2 regions of the Turicibacter sp. HGF1 genome follow, and region 2 is predicted to be linked to the other one. Evidence: riboswitches for the same ligand, from Rfam matches in the RefSeq annotation. Region 2 holds a riboswitch; the other holds the start of a gene.

Region 1 (5,941 bases), on a different contig from region 2:
TATGGATTATGTATTGGTTTATTAAAGAAATGTATGGCTTACAACGAGCTACTTTATTTAGCATTTTATCTATTTTAATTACACCATTTTATACATATACTACTATTGTGTACACCGATACCTTAGGCATGATTTTACCTATTTTATCACTTTATTTGTATGCAAAGATTTATCGTTCTCCTAAAAAAGAAATAGGATTGTTAGTAACTTTAGGATTAGTACTAGGTCTTGGAGGCCTTTTGAAGACGCATGCTTTAGTTGTTTTGGTGGCTATTTTAATTCATTATTTCTTAACGAGAAAAGACGGATTCATTAGATTAAGTGCACCGCTCATTTTAATGGTATTAGTGACGATGATGAGTTATAAACTCGCCATAAAACCGTTGATTCCTGTTGCATCGAGTGAAGTAGGATTTCCAAAGACACATTGGGTGATGATGGGACTTAAAGGATTAGGTGGATATGATGATGAGGATACGAATATGACGCGATTTTTAAAAGATAGTGGTTGGTCAAATGATGAGATTCAAGCACAACACATTCGTCTAATGAAGGAACGATTAGAAGCTTTTGGAGTGGGTGGATTTATCAACCATTTGAATTCTAAGTTGAATTTTACGTGGTCAGATGGAACATATTTTGCTCCAGAGAAATTAAAGCGTGAGCCAATTGTTACAAATAATTATCAAGATTATATTTTTGGGGATAAAAACCTACCATACTTATATTTAAGTCAAATGGTTCATGTTGTAATTTTATTTTTAATGTGGTTAAGTAGTATCCGTATTTTAAAAGATAAACTATGTTTTGAAAGTGTTATGACGATATCGGTATTTGGAGTGATGTTATTTCTATTAATTTGGGAAACTCGCTCTAGGTATCTAATGATTTATTTACCGGTCTTTGTTGTATTAGCCAGTTATGGATTTGGTGAGTTTACACAGATGATTCAAAAAATAAAGCGTCAATAAATTTGTAAATTTATGATATAATTAAGTATCAAATTATTTTAGGTGGTGGACTTAATGGGGAAGCTGATTTCCATTATTGTACCGTGTTACAATGAACAAGAAACAGTTGAACGTTTTTATGAAGAAATTATAAAAGTAACGAATGAAATTAATGGATATGAATTTGAATTTGTTTATGTGAATGATGGTTCAAAAGATCAGACAGTCCCATTAATTAAAGCGTTGCGTGAAAAAGATGAGCGTGTTTGCTTAATTGATTTTTCTCGTAACTTTGGAAAAGAAGCAGCGATGCTTGCAGGAATGGAATATGCTCGTGGAGAAGCCGTCGTTATTATGGATGTTGATTTACAGGATCCACCGGAGCTTTTACCTAAAATGGTTAAGCTTTACGAAGATGGATATGAAAATATTTATACACGACGTCGTAATCGTGATGGAGAGCCACCTATTCGTAGTTTCTTTGCCAATATGTTTTATAAAGTGATTAATCGCATGAGTGACGTTGAAATCATTGACGGAGCTCGTGATTATCGTTTGTTAAGTCGTCGTGCAGTTGATGATTTAATTAGTTTAAAAGAGTCAAATCGTTTCTCAAAAGGATTATTCCAATGGGTTGGATATCAATCGATTTGTCTAGAGTTTGATCACGTTGAACGTGTTGCGGGTGAAACAAAGTGGAGTTTCATGAAACTTGTTAACTATGCAATTGAAGGAATCACAGCATTTTCAAATGCGCCTCTTCGTTTTGCAACTTATACAGGAGTTTTAGTGGCGTTTGTGGCATTTGCATATTTACTATACATTTTCTTTAATACAGCGATCAATGGAAACCCAACGGCAGGTTGGTCATCAATGGTTTGTATCATGTTATTCTTAGGAGGAGTACAGTTAATCTTCTTAGGAGTCATTGGAGAGTATATTGGTCGCATTTATAATGAGGTTAAGGGACGTCCTAATTATATTGTGAAAGATTATTTTGGTGAGAAAAAAGAACTTGAAGATTAATTCTTCAAGTTCTTTTCTTTTATATGGTAAAATAATGTTAATAAATGGATGAAGTGAGGGATATTAGTGACGGTAGTTTATATTTTATTAATTGTGGTTATTTTTTTATTACTGTTAATTTTAATCAGACAAAATTTATATACAAGAAGTCGTCAAAATCCACAGTTAGATTTGCAGGTGAAACAATTGTTTGAGGAGCAACAACGAATGGAGAAGCGACTTCAGGATGCTAATTTTCAGTTAAGTGGGAGTTTTAATCAGGCGAATGAGCGAGTGCTTGAGCGTTATGGACAGTTTGAGCGTGTGATGCGAGATCAATTGAATCAGCATACGTCTTTGGTGAATCAACAATTACAGAGTGATTTTTCGAAGTTAAATGAACGGATTGAGTTTAATTTGCTGCGTATTAACGATAAGGTAAATGAGAGGCTAGATCAGTCATTTAATAAGACGAATGAGACATTTCAAAATATTTTGGTTCGTTTAGCAAAGATTGATGAAGCACAGAAAAAGATTGAAAGTTTATCAACGGACATTGTATCACTACAAAATCTGTTATCAGATAAGAAAAGTCGAGGAACGTTTGGTGAGGTGCAACTTTATCAAATTATGGCAGCTGTTTTCGGTGAAAAGAATGATCGTATTTATGAAACTCAGTATAAGTTATCAAATGGAACTATTGTAGATGCCATGCTTCATGCTCCACTTCCAATGGGGGATTTACCGATTGACTCGAAGTTTCCACTTGAAAATTATCAACGTATGATGGATCGAACTTTAGGGGAGGTAGAGCGTCAACTAGCAGAGAAACAGTTCAAACAAGATGTTAAGAAACATATTGATGATATTTTCAATAAATATGTGACACCACAGGAAACTTCAGATCAGGCTGTGATGTTTTTACCAGCAGAGGCAATTTTTGCTGAGATTAATGCCTATCACCCAGATTTAGTAGCTTATTCGCAACGTAAAAGAGTATGGCTTGTGTCACCTACAACTTTTATGTCAACACTGACAACGATTCAAGTGATTTTAAATAATTTAGAACGGGATCAACATGCTTTAATTATTCAACAGGAGTTGAATAAATTAGGGGATGAATTCAAGCGTTATAAAGAGCGATGGGATAAGTTGAGTAAGCATATTGATAGTGTGTCGAAAGATGTTAAAGAAATCCATATTACAACTGAGAAAATTGGGACTCGCTTCGATGCTATTTCAAATGTTGAACTTGATTTTACAGAATAAGTCGCTAATATTTGACAAATAAATAAAAAGGCTTTATAATAGATAAGAATTAAATTTAATAAAATTACAATAATATACTCTTATTAAGAGCGATGGAGGCATAGGGGCCTATGAAGTCGCGGCAACCTCTGAAATTGAAAGGTGCCGACCCAAGCGAGTTTAACTCGAGCAATAAGAGGGTTTGAATCTACCTATTCAAGTCCGCTTATAGCGGGCTTTTTTTGTTAGCTCATCTTTCCGGCTTTGTCGGAATAGATGAACTATACATCTGCGTTTTTTGCAGATGTTATCCATTAGTGCTATTAGTGTGTATTCACTGTATTTGTGAATACGCATGAAATCTATAATTAGACAAACTTTACATCGCGAAGGCGATGTAACAACCATTGTTAGAATATAATTTAGTGGAAAATAGGATTAGATTCAAGTTAATTGCAAAAATTAACGGCCCGAAGCATGATTTTATATCTAAAGCTTAATAATATAGAGTATTAATGTGAATTGAAGGAGGACATTATAGTGTCAGAACGTCGTTTATTTACATCAGAATCAGTAACAGAAGGTCATCCAGATAAAATTGCTGACCAGATTTCAGATTCAATTTTAGATGCGATCTTAGCCAAAGATCCAATGGCACGTGTTGCTTGTGAAACATCGGTAACAACTGGATTAGTGTTAGTGTTTGGGGAAATTACAACGTCTTCGTATGTTGATATTCAAAAAACAGTCCGTGAAACAATTCGTCAAATTGGTTATGATCGTGCAAAATATGGATTTGACGCAGATACATGTGCTGTGTTAACTGCAATTGACGAACAATCGGCTGATATTGCGATGGGTGTTGACCAAGCGTTAGAAGCTCGTACTGGTTCAATGAGTGATGAAGAAATCGAAGCAATCGGAGCAGGAGACCAAGGTTTAATGTTCGGGTTTGCTACAAATGAAACAGAAGAATTTATGCCATTACCAATCTCGTTAGCTCATAAATTAGCACGTCGTTTAACTGAAGTTCGTAAAAATGGAACATTAGACTATTTACGTCCAGATGGAAAAACTCAAGTAACAGTTGAATATGATGAAGCTTTAAAACCAGTAGCTATTGATACTGTATTATTATCGACTCAACATTCACCAGAAGTAACTCATGAGCAAATCGAAGCAGATATCAAAAAATATGTATTTGATGAAGTATTACCACAAGAATTAGTAACTGAAAATACTCGTTATTTAGTTAATCCAACAGGACGTTTTGTAATCGGTGGACCCCATGGAGATGCAGGATTAACAGGACGTAAAATTATTGTTGATACTTACGGAGGATATGCCCGTCATGGTGGTGGAGCATTCTCAGGTAAAGATGCAACAAAAGTAGACCGCTCTGCTGCATATGCTGCACGTTATGTGGCGAAGAACTTAGTTGCTGCAGGGTATGCAGATAAAATTGAGATTCAATTATCATATGCAATTGGAGTCGCACAGCCTACTTCAATTATGGTTGATACATTCGGTACAGGGAAAACTACGAATGCTAAAATCGTCGAAGTAATTCGTCAAAACTTTGATTTACGCCCAGCGGGAATCATTCAAATGTTAGATTTAAGACGCCCAATCTATAAACAAACAGCTGCATATGGACATTTCGGACGTACTGATGTAGATTTACCATGGGAACGCTTAGATAAAGTAGAAGCGTTAAAAGCTTCACTTTAATATTAAATAGATGTATAATAATAGCCTGATTTTTTTACAAAAAATCAGGTTTTTATTATGTGAGAGAGTGCTATAATATACTATGCTATAAAACTTTAAATTTTTGAAAGGAAGTGCCTAGTGTGCTAAAAAAACTGTTACTTATAATCAATCCGACGTCAGGTCGTGGGATGATCAAGGATTACCTTTTATCGATTGTCACTCAGTTTAGTTTAGCTGGATATGAAGTGACAGTTTATCCAACGAAAGCTAAGCATGATGCTGTGAGTAAAATGAAAGTCGCTCGAAGTTATGATTTGGTTATCGCAAGTGGTGGGGATGGAACGTTGAACGAAGTAATCACTGGCTTAATTGAAGCAAATGGGAATACTCCGATTGGTTATATTCCAACAGGGACAACTAATGATTTTGCATCAACACTTGGTATTCCTAAAAATGTTCCAAAAGCACTTGAACTCTGTTTAAATGGGAAACCAATGCCAATTGATATCGGAATGTTTAATGAGCGTTATTTTATGTATGTTGCTGCATTTGGGGCTTTTACAGACGTAGCTTATGAAACACCACAACCGCGCAAAAATATGCTCGGGGGACTTGCTTATTTAATTGAAGGATTAATGAAACTTCCAACGATTCAATCTTATCAGTGTAAAATTTATCATCGTGAGGGTTTTATTGAGGGAGATTATATTTTTGGAATGATTTCAAATTCGGATTCGGTAGCAGGGATTAAAAATGCATTTGGAAATCAAGCGGATTTAAATGATGGACTATTTGAGGTAACATTAATTCGAGCTCCTAAAAATTTGATTGATATTCATCGTATTTTAACCGACTTTTTAAATCGAACATATGATCCTGAATACGTGGTAACATTTAAAACAGATCGAATTACAGTTGAGAGTGAACAGGACGTGAAATGGACGCTTGATGGTGAAGATGGTGGAAGTATGAAACATGCTACCATTAAAAGTCTTCAACGACGTGTTCAGATTTTAAGTAAAGGT
Region 2 (12,577 bases):
TTGAAGTCATTTTAGCTATGGATGCAGCCCCTCCAAATATAATGCATCCACTTAAAATGGCAAGAAAGATTCCTGTTATAAGCGGAGGGATAGATAATACATCATTAAATGAAGTCGCAATTGTATTAGCCTGAATTGCACTAAAACCAAAAGTATAAGTTAGAATAATAATAATAGCGTAAATGATAGCAAAAGATTTTTTATGTAAGCCATCTTCAATATAGTAGGCCGGTCCTCCAATATACATCTTTCCATCTTTTCGTTTATAAATTTGGGCAAGTGTACTTTCTGCAAACGAAGCGGCAGCTGTAATAAATGCGCTGACCCACATCCAAAAAACACTTCCCGGTCCTCCAATATAAATTCCGAGTGCAACCCCGGCCAAAGAACCTACCCCTACTCGTGCAGCGAGGGCCATAGTAAAGGATTGAAAAGATGAAACACCCTCACTAGTTGGTGTTTTTTTGGTTAAACATTTAATCATTTCCTTAAATCGAAATTGTGCCCCTCTATAATAAAAAGTAAAAATTAAGCTTACGATTAACAAAGTGGGAATTGCTAAGTAAGACCAAATAATGTGTTCTATTTCTTTTATCATATAAGTCCCCCATCTTTTTTTCCATCCTTGTTAACTATCTTATTTATCAACTTAAGAAATTATGTATTAAAAAAACGTAGGAATTCATAAGTAATTCCTACGTTTTAATGATTAAGCTTGTAGTTCTAAGAATTTAGCAATGGTACGAACCATAACCCCAGTTCCACCTTTTGGTCCTAAGTCATGAGCTGCCTTTGTATCAGCAGTTCCTGCGATGTCTAAGTGAATCCATGGTGTTTCTTCAACGAATTCTTTTAAGAAAGCAGCCGCCATAATTGCTCCTGGTTTTCCAATTGGTGCATTATTTAAGTCGGCAACATCACTGGAACGTAATGCTTTTTGATCACGTGGATGAAGTGGCATTTGCCAAACGTATTCGTTTGTTAATTCTGCTGCTTTTAAGAATTGATTATAGAAGGTTTGGTTATTTGTGAAGGCACCTGTTGTATCCGTTCCTAAAGCTGCGACAATAGCTCCCGTTAAAGTGGCTAAATCGATAATTTTACTAGCTCCTAAATGTTTAGCAAATGTAATTCCATCTGCTAAGATTAAACGACCTTCAGCATCTGTATTGGTTACCTCAACTGTTTTTCCATTCATCGTTTTAATAACATCACCTGGTTTAATTGCATTACCGCTAATCATGTTATCTGTTGAAGGGATAACTAATAGTAAGTTAACGGGTAGGTTTAAGCGGACAGCTACTTGGAATGCTCCAAATGCTGAAGCAGCTCCCCCCATATCAGATTTCATATTTTCCATTCCAGCGCGTGGTTTTAAACAATATCCCCCTGTATCAAATGTTAAACCTTTACCGACTAAAGCTGTAATTTTTTCAAAACGAGGTGTTCCTTGATATTTAGCAACAATCATTTTTGGAGGTTCAACAGAACCTTGATTTACACCAAGAATTCCTCCCATTCCTAATTGCTCCATTTCTTCTTTTTCAACAATACGAACTTCAAGGTTATGTTCGTTTGCGAACGTTGCAACAGCATTTGCTAAATTAGTTGCTGTTAATTTATTTCCTGGTTCATTTAATAATTGACGAGCACTATTTGTTGCTTCTCCGTAGATAATACCGCGCTTTAAATCTGCTTCAATTGAACATTCACTATGAATGTAGAACTTGACTGGAGTTTTTACTTTTTCTTCTGTTTTATATGTTTCCATCTTATAAGTTGCAAGTGTAATAGCTTCACCACAAATCGTTGCTAACTCATTGATTGAGGTTTGTTTGCTATCAAATGTTTCAAGTAGGATTGTTACATCATCTTTTGCTATTTTTGCAACTTGTCCGATTACTTGGCGGCACTTCTCAGTATTAAAGTCTGTTGATTTTCCTAAACCAACGATATAAACTTTTTTGCTTTCAATTTGTCCAAGTGGATAAATTGGTGTAATCTCTTTGAAAGTAGTAGGAATTAATTTTTCTTCTAAAGAAGCAGATAAACGTTTATTTAACGCCTTATCTAATTGCAAGAATAATGGATGTGTCGTATCGCTAAATACACCAACTACTAAATTTGTTTTTTCATTTTTAAAATTTACTGTTGATTTAAATTGAATCATGTTTCTCACCCTTTCATTTGTCATTATTATAACATAGTTAAAAGTTTCCAGTTTGAAAAAAGCTTATATTTTATACTTTTTCTCATTTTTAGGATAGGATTTTTTTTTACTTTCATTCTAAATCTATTATATTTATTAAAAAATGACTCTCGTTATGAGAGCCATTTGATTCACTATTCAGATACAGGGACAACTGCTCCTTCGTAAGTATCAATAATGAATTGTTGAACTTCTTCAGAGTGTAACACTTTAACTAATGTTTGAATTGCTTCATTATTTTCATTTCCGCTCTTAACTGCAACGATGTTCACATATGGTGACTGTGATCCTTCCATTACGATAGCATCATTCATTGGATTCAATCCACCATCAAGCGCGTAGTTTGTATTAATTAAAACAGCATCACCTTCTTCAGCATTATAAACTTGAACTAATAATCCTGGATCGATATCTGTTTGGAATTTTAAGTTTTTAGGATTTTCAATGATATTTTCTACAGTTGCTTTGCTAACTTCAACAGAATCATCTAATTTGATTAAGCCTTCTGTTTGTAATAATCCTAGCATACGTCCGTGATCAGCAACTGAATTACTCATGATGATTGTTGCTCCTTCTGGCAATTCATCTAATGATGTATATTTTTTAGAATAAACTCCAATAGGTTCGATATGAATTCCACCCGCATTTACAAGGTTTGTTCCATGCTCAACATTGAATTCTTCTAAATAAGGAATATGTTGGAAGTAGTTTGCATCTAATTCTCCATTTTCCACCGTTGTATTAGGTAAAACATAGTCTTGGAATACTGTAATATCAAGCTCGATTCCTTCTTCTAATAATAATGGAGCAGCAAATTCTAATATTTCAGCATGAGGGACCGCAGATGCTCCAATAGATAACTTTGTCGTTTCTGCAGGTTTTACTTCCTCAGTTTCTGGCGCTTCTGGTGTAGAAGTTTCTGGTTTTGTGTCATTTTGGCAACCAACTAATGTTAAGGCTGCAGCAAAGCTTAATAAACCTAAAGATAATTTTTTCATATTTAATTCTCCTCCTTGGATTTTGTTTTTATCGTGTTCCCCCACGATTCCTATATAAATCTCAATTTCGTGAAAAATTAAGGATTTATCTAATAGTTACTTAACGTCAGATTTCTTTTAACGTTTATCGATTTTTTTAGTAATAAAATCTCCGAGCATTTGGATGGTAAAGACAATAATTAAAATGATGACTGTCGCTACAAATACAACATCCATGCGATTACGCTGGAATCCATCAAGATAGGCCAAATTACCAAGCCCTCCTGCTCCGATTACACCGGCCATTGCTGTGTAACCAACAAGAGAAATCGTTGTGACAGTAATACCAGATACTAATGCAGGTAAGCTTTCAGGAATTAAAACTTTCCAAATAATTGTCCATATTGAAGCTCCCATTGCGACTGAAGCTTCGATAACTCCTTTATCGATTTCGCGAAGAGCGATTTCTACTAATCGACCATAGAATGGTGCTGCTCCAATAATTAGAGCAGGAAGTGCAGCATTCGGACCTAACATACTTCCGACTAACCATTTTGTGAATGGAAGTAACAAAATAATTAAGATAACGAATGGAATTGATCGGAATATATTGACGAAAGCAGATAAAATACGATTAATCCATTTATTTTCAAGTAACTGATTAGGTCCTGTTAAGAATAAGATTAATCCGATGATAAGACCTAATAAGAAAACACAAATACAAGCAATTAGTGACATATATAGTGTTTCAGTTGTGGCATCAAACATTTTATCAAAGCGTACATTCGGTAGTAATGATGAAATCATCGTGCCATCACCTCAATTTCTACTCCTGCCTCTTTTAAATAATTAAGTGCAGAATTAATATCATTTCCTGTTAGTTGAACGTAAAGTGATCCATAACCACCGTCTTGTGTTTGAACAACTTTCCCGTGAATAATATTAATATCAACATCATATTTTCGAATAACGTTTGTGATAAATGGTTTTTCAGCATTTCCTTGGAAGTATTTTAATAAAACAATTTTTCCATCAGGGAATTGTTTTGATAGGGTATCTAACATATTAAGTGATTCGTCTTCATTGACAACTTGCTTTACAAATCGTTTAGTAACGGAGTGACTTGGGGTTCTAAAGACAGTTAAGACATCACCTTGTTCGACGATACGACCATTTTCCATAATGGCAACATGGTGACAGATTTTTTGAATGACATGCATTTCATGTGTAATTAGAACGATAGTTAAATTGTATTTTCTATTAATTGTGACTAATAAGTCTAGGATTTCGTCTGTTGTTTGTGGATCGAGGGCTGATGTAGCCTCATCACACAGTAAAACTTTTGGGTTATTTGCCAACGCTCTAGCGATTCCGACACGTTGTTTTTGACCTCCACTTAATTGGGAAGGGTAGTTATTTTCTTTCCCGCTTAATCCAACTAATTGAATTAATTCTAGTACACGAGGTTTGATTTCATTTTTCTTAACGCCAGCAATTTCAAGAGAAAAGGCGATATTTTCATAAACAGTTCGAGACCAAAGTAGGTTAAAGTGTTGAAATACCATTCCGATTTGTTGACGTGCTAAGCGAAGTTCTTTAGCAGATACCTTAGTTAGATCTTTTCCGTCAATTGTAACGGTCCCGTCGGTTGGTCGTTCGAGTAAGTTTAACATTCTGATTAATGTACTTTTTCCAGCACCACTGTAGCCGATAATTCCGAAGATTTCTCCCTTTTTAATCTCTAGATTAACAGAATCAACTGCTGTTACTTGGCCGGATGAAGTTTGGAATACTTTTTTAACTTGATCAAGGATAATCATATTCTCTCCCCTTTCCTTAGATAAGTCATTTAACATTGATACAAAAAAACCTTCCTACTTAGATAAGTAGAAAGGTGGACTACATTTGCATGTAATGTCACACTTTCTCTCATCTGTCAGATAAAAATCTGCAGGAATTGGCACCGTATCATTAATTGATGGTTGCCGGGCATCACAGGGCCTGTCCCTCCGCCGCTCTTGATAAGAGTTTGTGTATCTGTATAAAATTTTAGTTTGTTGTGACTTAATACTTATTATAAGGCGTTTAGTTTAAAAGTCAATCTATTTTTTCCATTTTTTAACTTATACAGAAATACATATATATAAGGTAAGAAATTAAAAAATATTTTTTGTTTAGCGTTCCTATTTTTTTATACAATATTTAATAATTCTAGATTAATTTTAAAATAGGTATATTAAATGAGGTAAATAGATAAGATGTAGGAGCAAGGAAGATTAGAGATGGGGGAGATTTTATTGAATGATTACATTATTGTTATTATTACAATGTCAGTAGCGTTGGCAATGGATGCTTTTGCTGTTTCAATAACACTCGGAATGGATGGAGCTACAGGTTCAATAAGACAGCGCTTGAAGGTAGCGACAAGCTTTGGATTTTTTCAAGGATTATTATTTATTTTAGGAATTATCTCGCTGACAATCGTAAGTGGAAATATTACAACTTATAACCAATATATTGCAGGTGTTATTTTAATCATTTTGGGGGCAAGAATGATTAAAGAAACATTTGAAGAAGAACCAGATAATTGTCCGTATCCGATTTGCCAACAAAAAAAGTGTAGTCAGGTTAAGTGTTTACGAACTGGAAAAACAAATAAAATCACGTTTAGATTATTAGTGATGTTTGGTATTGCGACAAGTATCGATGCGTTAGCTGCTGGAATTACGTATGGACTAATTTATGAGCAGATTATGTTAGCTGTCATTTGCATTTCAGGTGTTGCCTTTCTTTTATCTTATATGGGAGCAACCTTTGGTAGAAAATTAGGTCATATAATTGGAAATAAAGCTAATATATTTGGTGGAATATTAATTGTTATATTAGGAATAAAATCTATATTGTCCTAATATAAAACTTCTTTAGGATGTATCTTAAAGAAGTTTTTTTAGGTGGATAAAAATGTCACAATAAAATTTCAAAATATTAGAGCATATAAGTTGATTTTTTCCATTATCGGCAATATAATAGACAATGTAAAAGATATATACGTTATAACGTTTATGGGGATAGTTAAATGTTATGATGCTATGCAAACCCTTTACAAAATGAGGCTATCTGTTATAAAATCAAAGTGCAGTAACAGGTATTCGAAATTTCAGAGAGAGGTTCAAATTGGACCACAAGGAGGAATTATCATGGAAGCTTGGCAAGGCTTTAAAGGTGAAAACTGGAAAGAAAAAATTGATGTGCGTGACTTTATCAATCAAAACATTACTGTTTATGAGGGTGACGATTCATTCTTAGCAGGACCAACAGAAGCAACAACAAAATTATGGGATCAAGTAATGGAATTATCTAAAGCTGAACGTGAGGCTGGTGGAGTTCTTGATTTAGATACTAAAATCGTATCAACTATTACTTCTCATGAACCAGGATACTTAAATAAAGAGTTAGAAACAATCGTTGGTTTCCAAACTGATAAACCATTCAAACGTTCTTTACAACCATTTGGTGGAATTCGTATGGCTGAAAAAGCTGCTGAATCTTATGGATTCCATGTAGATCCAGAAGTATCTCACATTTTCACTGAATACCGTAAAACTCATAACCAAGGTGTATTCGATGCTTATACTCCAGAAATCCGTGCTGCTCGTAAATCAGGTGTTATCACAGGATTACCAGATGCTTATGGACGTGGACGTATTATCGGGGACTACCGTCGTGTAGCTTTATACGGAATCGACCGTTTAATGGCTGAAAAATTAAATGATCATAACAATACATCTCGTATCATGGACGAAGAAACTATTCGTTTACGTGAAGAGATTTCAGAACAATACCGTGCGTTAAAAGAATTAAAAGAAATGGCTGCGAAACATGGTTTCGATATTTCTAAACCAGCTACAACAGCTAAAGAAGCTATCCAATGGTTATACTTCGGATATTTAGCAGCAATCAAAGAACAAAACGGTGCTGCAATGTCTTTAGGACGTACTTCTACATTCTTAGATATCTATATTGAACGTGACTTACAAAATGGAGTAATCACAGAAGAACAAGCACAAGAGATGATGGACCACTTCGTAATGAAATTACGTTTAGTTAAATTCTCTCGTACTCCAGACTACAATGAATTATTCTCAGGAGATCCAACTTGGGTAACTGAATCAATCGCTGGTATGTCAACTGATGGATTCCCATTAGTAACTAAAAACTCATTCCGTGTATTACATACATTAGATAACTTAGGACCAGCTCCAGAACCAAACTTAACAGTATTATGGTCAACTAAATTACCACAAGGATTCAAAGAATACTGTGCAAAAATGTCAATCAAAACTTCAGCTATCCAATATGAAAATGATGACATCATGCGTCCAATCTATGGAGATGACTATGCTATCGCATGTTGCGTATCACCAATGAAAGTTGGTAAACAATTACAATTCTTCGGTGCTCGTGCAAACTTAGCAAAAGCATTATTATATGCAATCAACGGTGGTAAAGATGAAAAATCTAAAGCACAAGTTGGACCACATTGGGCTCCAATTACTGACGAAGTATTAGATTACGATAAAGTAATGGAACGTTATGATGAAGTAATGGAATGGTTAGCAGATTTATATGTTAATACATTAAATATCATCCACTACATGCATGACAAATATAGCTATGAGCGTATCGAAATGGCATTACATGATACAGATGCAGAACGCGTTTCGGCAACTGGTATTGCCGGATTATCAGTAGTAGCTGACTCATTATCAGCTATCAAATATGCTAAAGTTAAACCAGTTCGTGATGAATTTGGAATCGCAGTTGATTTCGAAGTTGAAGGAGATTTCCCTAAATACGGAAACAACGATGATCGCGTAGACCAAATTGCAATTGATGTTATGTCTTCATTCATGACAAAAGTACGTAAACATAAACCATACCGTGCTAAATTACAAACTCAATCAATCTTAACAATCACTTCAAACGTTGTTTACGGTAAGAAAACAGGAACAACTCCATGTGGTCGTAAAGCTGGTGAACCATTCGCTCCAGGTGCTAACCCAATGCACGGACGTGACTCTCACGGAGCTATCGCTTCAATGTCATCTGTAGCTAAATTACCATTCGAGTCTGCACAAGATGGTATTTCAAATACATTCTCATTAGTACCAAAATCATTAGGACGTACAGATGAAGAACGTAACAAAAACTTAGTAGCAATCATGGATGCTTATGTAAACAAAAAAGGACATCACTTAAATATCAATGTATTTAACCGTGATACTTTATTAGATGCTATGGAACATCCAGAGAAATATCCACAATTAACAATTCGTGTATCTGGGTATGCGGTAAACTTCATCAAGTTAACTCGTGCTCAACAATTAGACGTTATTAACCGTACAATGCATGAAAAAATGTAATTGGGAAGAATAGAAGATAAGGTGATTAGTATGAATGGATATGTACACTCAGTAGAATCTTTCGGAACAGTTGATGGTCCTGGACTTAGATTTATCGTCTTTGTCCAAGGATGCGGCTTACGATGTGCTTATTGTCACAACCCAGATTCATGGAAAATGAAAGAAGGGAAAGTAACGGAAGTTTCAGAAATTGTTGACGAATTAATTAAGTATAAAGAGTTTTTTGAGGCTTCAGGTGGAGGAATCACTGTAAGTGGTGGAGAACCTTTATTACAAATGCCATTTGTGACAGAATTATTTAAAGAGTGTAAAAAACATGGCATTCATACTAACATCGATACTTCAGGTGATTTACACTTCAATACTGAAGAACGTAAAGCACAACTTAAAGAATTATTATCAGTAACAGATATGCTAATGTTGGATATCAAAATGTTTGACGCACACAAACATAAACAGTTAACTGGTAAAGATAATGCACACATATTAGAATTTGGTCGACTTGTATCGGATGCTGGTATTCCAATGTGGATTCGCCGTGTTTTAGTACCAGGATTAACTGATGATGAAGAAGATCTTAAACAAACAGCCGAATATATTAAAACTCTGAAAACAGTTGAAAAAATCGAAGTTTTACCTTATCACAGCATGGGTGAGTATAAATGGACTCAAATGGGGTATGATTATCCATTAAAAGGACAAGAGGCTCCAAGTGATGAAGTTGTTAAACATGCTGAAGAAATTTTAGGTAAAGCAATCTAAATTCCTTCTACCGCTAATCCTTCCTTTTTGTAGGATTAGCGGTTTTTATATGTTAAAAAAGGTTCTATCTCATAATGAGATAGAACCTTTTAACTTTATAATGTTCAAATATTAATAGTTTTTAGCTTGTAATTCAAAGTGTGCTTGTGGATAAGTGCATACTGGGCAAGCTTTAGGTGCTTTTTTTCCATAGTGGATATGTCCACATTCTAAACAAACCCATGCTTGTTCTTCTTCACGCTCGAAAACTTTACCTTCTTCAAGATTTTTTAATAATTCTAGGTAGCGTTCTTCATGGTGTTTTTCAATTTTCCCAACCATTTCAAATAATACCGCGATACGATTTAATCCTTCTTCACGAGCAACTTCAGCGGAGCGAGCATACATATCTGTCCACTCACCATTTTCCCCAGCAGCAGCATCTTTTAAGTTAGTCATTGTATCAGCAACTTCTCCGTCATGAAGTAATTTATACCATAATTTTGCATGCTCCATTTCGTTGCGAGCAGTTTCAAGGAATACGTTAGCAATTTGCTCATATCCTTCTTCTTGAGCTTTAGCTGCATAATAAGTATATTTATTACGAGCCATTGATTCCCCAGCAAAAGCCGTCATTAAGTTTTGTTCAGTTTTAGTTCCTTTTAAGTTACTCATTTTTCTTCCTCCATAATGTAAATAAATGGTTACGAATTAAATTATAGCATTTTACTTGACAGTTGTTCAAGGAACTATAAATTTAATGATATTGTTTTTGAAAATTTAAAAGCTATATTCAAAGGAATATAGCTTGATTTATATAGTGGTTACTAATTACTGGACTCAACTTTTTTATTAATTTAGTTTCGCCAACCTGACACTTGAGAAAAATCGGAAGCGCTGAAGGGCGCACTAATGAGCCTCTACATCTCTTCCTTGCATTTTTTCAAGTGCCAAAACGGTTGACTCAACTTTTTAATTAGTAATTTTTTGCTTCTTGTTGGAAGTATGCTTGTGGATGCGCACAAACTGGGCAAGCTTTAGGTGCTTTTTTACCATAGTGGATATGTCCGCAGTTTAGGCAAATCCAAGCTTCCTCTCCTTCGTGTTCAAATACTGTTCCTTCTTCGATATTTTGAAGTAGTTTTAAGTAACGTTCTTCGTGATGTTTTTCGATTGTTGCTACTTGTTCAAATAGGTAGGCAATACGAGTGAATCCTTCTTCACGAGCAACTTCGGCAAATTCAGCGTACATATGGGTCCATTCATCGTGTTCACCGGCAGCCGCTGCTTTTAAGTTTTCCATTGTATTTCCGATACCATCATTTAATAATTTATACCACATTTTTGCATGTTCTTTTTCGTTGTTAGCTGTTTCTAAAAAGATATTAGAGATTTGTTCATATCCTTCTTTTTTAGCTTGGGATGCGTAATAGGTATATTTATTACGAGCCATTGATTCCCCAGCAAAGGCTGTTAATAAGTTTGCTTCTGTTTTACTACCTTTTAAATTTGTCATTTGATAATCCCCCCGATAAGATAAGTTAAATCATCTTTACAAGCTTATCTTAGCATATAGAAACTATTTATCAAGGGTGATAGAAGCAACTTTTATATAAAATATCAGTAATAATTCTTAATATTTAAGCATAAGAAAAAGCAACTATCATATACTGATAATTGCTTTTTAATATTTATTTGTTAAAGACAAATTTTTCAATAACTTGAGCAATTCCATTGTCATTATTTGATGCAGTTACGTAGTTAGCGGCTGCTTTTACCTCATCGACTGCATTCCCCATTGCAACCCCAAGTCCCGCAAATTCGATCATTGGAAGGTCATTGTATCCATCTCCACAAGCAATTAACTGGGATTTATCTAATCCTACGTGATCAAGTAATTTTTGTAAAGAATATGCCTTATTAATATTTTGAGGCATAATTTCTAAGAAGAATGGCATTGATCGCATAACACTTAGACGTTCTCCAAGACGTTCTTTAAATTTCATTTCAACTTCTGCTAGGTATTCGGGTTCGCCTGTACATAAACATTTAACTGAATTAAATGTGATTGCTTCTTTAAATCCTTTAACACGATTAAGAGGCATATTATTAATAGCTCCTTCTTTACGTATATATTGATCATCATCTTCTGTAATAATAGCTTCATCCTCATACGCCATAATATTTACATTCATTTCACGTGCTAAATCATATAATTCATGACAAATTTCAGGTGTTAATGATTTATCATAAATTAGTTCATCAGTTTGAACTGAAATGATGCGTCCCCCATTATAAGATAAGATGTATCCTGGATATTCATCTAATCTTAATTCTTTAGCAGCTTTAATCATTCCATAAGTTGGACGTCCAGAAGCTAAAACAATCATAACTCCATTTTCTTGTGCTTTGAATAAAGCTTGTTTAGTTTCTGGTAAAATTTCATTTTTAGATGACATTAACGTTCCATCTAAATCTAACACGATCATTTTATAACTCATAGTTTTCTCCTTAGTTGAATATTAAATTTATTAGATTTAAAAACTGATTTTTTTGAAGGGGTAATTCATTAATTAAATTTTTAGATGAATTGATATACTTGAAGCAAATGTCGTTTGCTCTTTGGATATGTTCACTATTTTTAATTTGCTCACATAATAAATCAAATTTACTTTTTTCCGTTTCAACATTAAGTGATAAAAGATCGTCTTTTAAAAGGGAATCCTCTAATGCAAAAATCGTTGGCAATGTAATAATACCATTTCTTAAGTCATAGCCAACAGGTTTGCCTATTTTCTTTGATGTACTTGTAAAATCAAGAATATCGTCTTTTAATTGATAAGCGATACCGATTTGACTCCCAATAGTAGAGAGTTGATTGATGATATTGGCATCTAATCCCGCTACTAGTCCACCAACAACTAAACTTAAAGAAATTAAAGCACCTGTTTTTTGATAGCTTTTATTGATGTAATCATCAAAACTTAAGTCAAAATTAAAGTGATTATGCTGTTGATTAAGCTCGCCTAAGCAAAGGTTATTCATAACAACCGCAATTTCTTGATGTAATTTTGGAATTTTAAATTCAGAAAAAAGCTCTAAACTTTTATTTAAAACAAAATTTCCAAGATGTACGCCGACCGTAAGTGAATATTGTTCATGCAGAGTGGTCACATTGTGTCTTGTTGTTGATTCATCGATGATATCATCGTGAATTAATGACGCAA

What was found. Region 2 has a riboswitch for S-adenosylmethionine ahead of HMPREF9402_RS02135 (methionine ABC transporter ATP-binding protein). Riboswitches for the same ligand answer to the same signal wherever they lie in the genome.
Region 1: another riboswitch for S-adenosylmethionine. It lies ahead of metK (methionine adenosyltransferase); the one in region 2 lies ahead of HMPREF9402_RS02135 (methionine ABC transporter ATP-binding protein).

The regions. Positions count from the first base shown of each region.
Region 1 covers NZ_AEXQ01000007.1:9-5,949, reverse strand. The annotation lists gene HMPREF9402_RS00480 (glycosyltransferase family 39 protein) at 1-971, shown strand, start outside; gene HMPREF9402_RS00475 (glycosyltransferase family 2 protein) at 1,026-1,976, shown strand; gene HMPREF9402_RS00470 (DNA recombination protein RmuC) at 2,043-3,224, shown strand; SAM riboswitch class I at 3,302-3,402, shown strand; gene metK (methionine adenosyltransferase) at 3,744-4,934, shown strand; gene HMPREF9402_RS00460 (diacylglycerol/lipid kinase family protein) at 5,057-5,941, shown strand, end outside.
Region 2 covers NZ_AEXQ01000020.1:20,091-32,667, reverse strand. The annotation lists gene HMPREF9402_RS02155 (alanine/glycine:cation symporter family protein) at 1-598, opposite strand, end outside; gene HMPREF9402_RS02150 (leucyl aminopeptidase) at 710-2,170, opposite strand; gene HMPREF9402_RS02145 (MetQ/NlpA family ABC transporter substrate-binding protein) at 2,344-3,207, opposite strand; gene HMPREF9402_RS02140 (methionine ABC transporter permease) at 3,325-3,993, opposite strand; gene HMPREF9402_RS02135 (methionine ABC transporter ATP-binding protein) at 3,990-5,006, opposite strand; SAM riboswitch class I at 5,113-5,214, opposite strand; gene HMPREF9402_RS02130 (manganese efflux pump MntP) at 5,469-6,095, shown strand; gene pflB (formate C-acetyltransferase) at 6,384-8,609, shown strand; gene pflA (pyruvate formate-lyase-activating protein) at 8,640-9,371, shown strand; gene rbr (rubrerythrin) at 9,483-10,025, opposite strand; gene rbr (rubrerythrin) at 10,327-10,866, opposite strand; gene HMPREF9402_RS02105 (Cof-type HAD-IIB family hydrolase) at 11,042-11,851, opposite strand; gene HMPREF9402_RS02100 (polyprenyl synthetase family protein) at 11,862-12,577, opposite strand, start outside.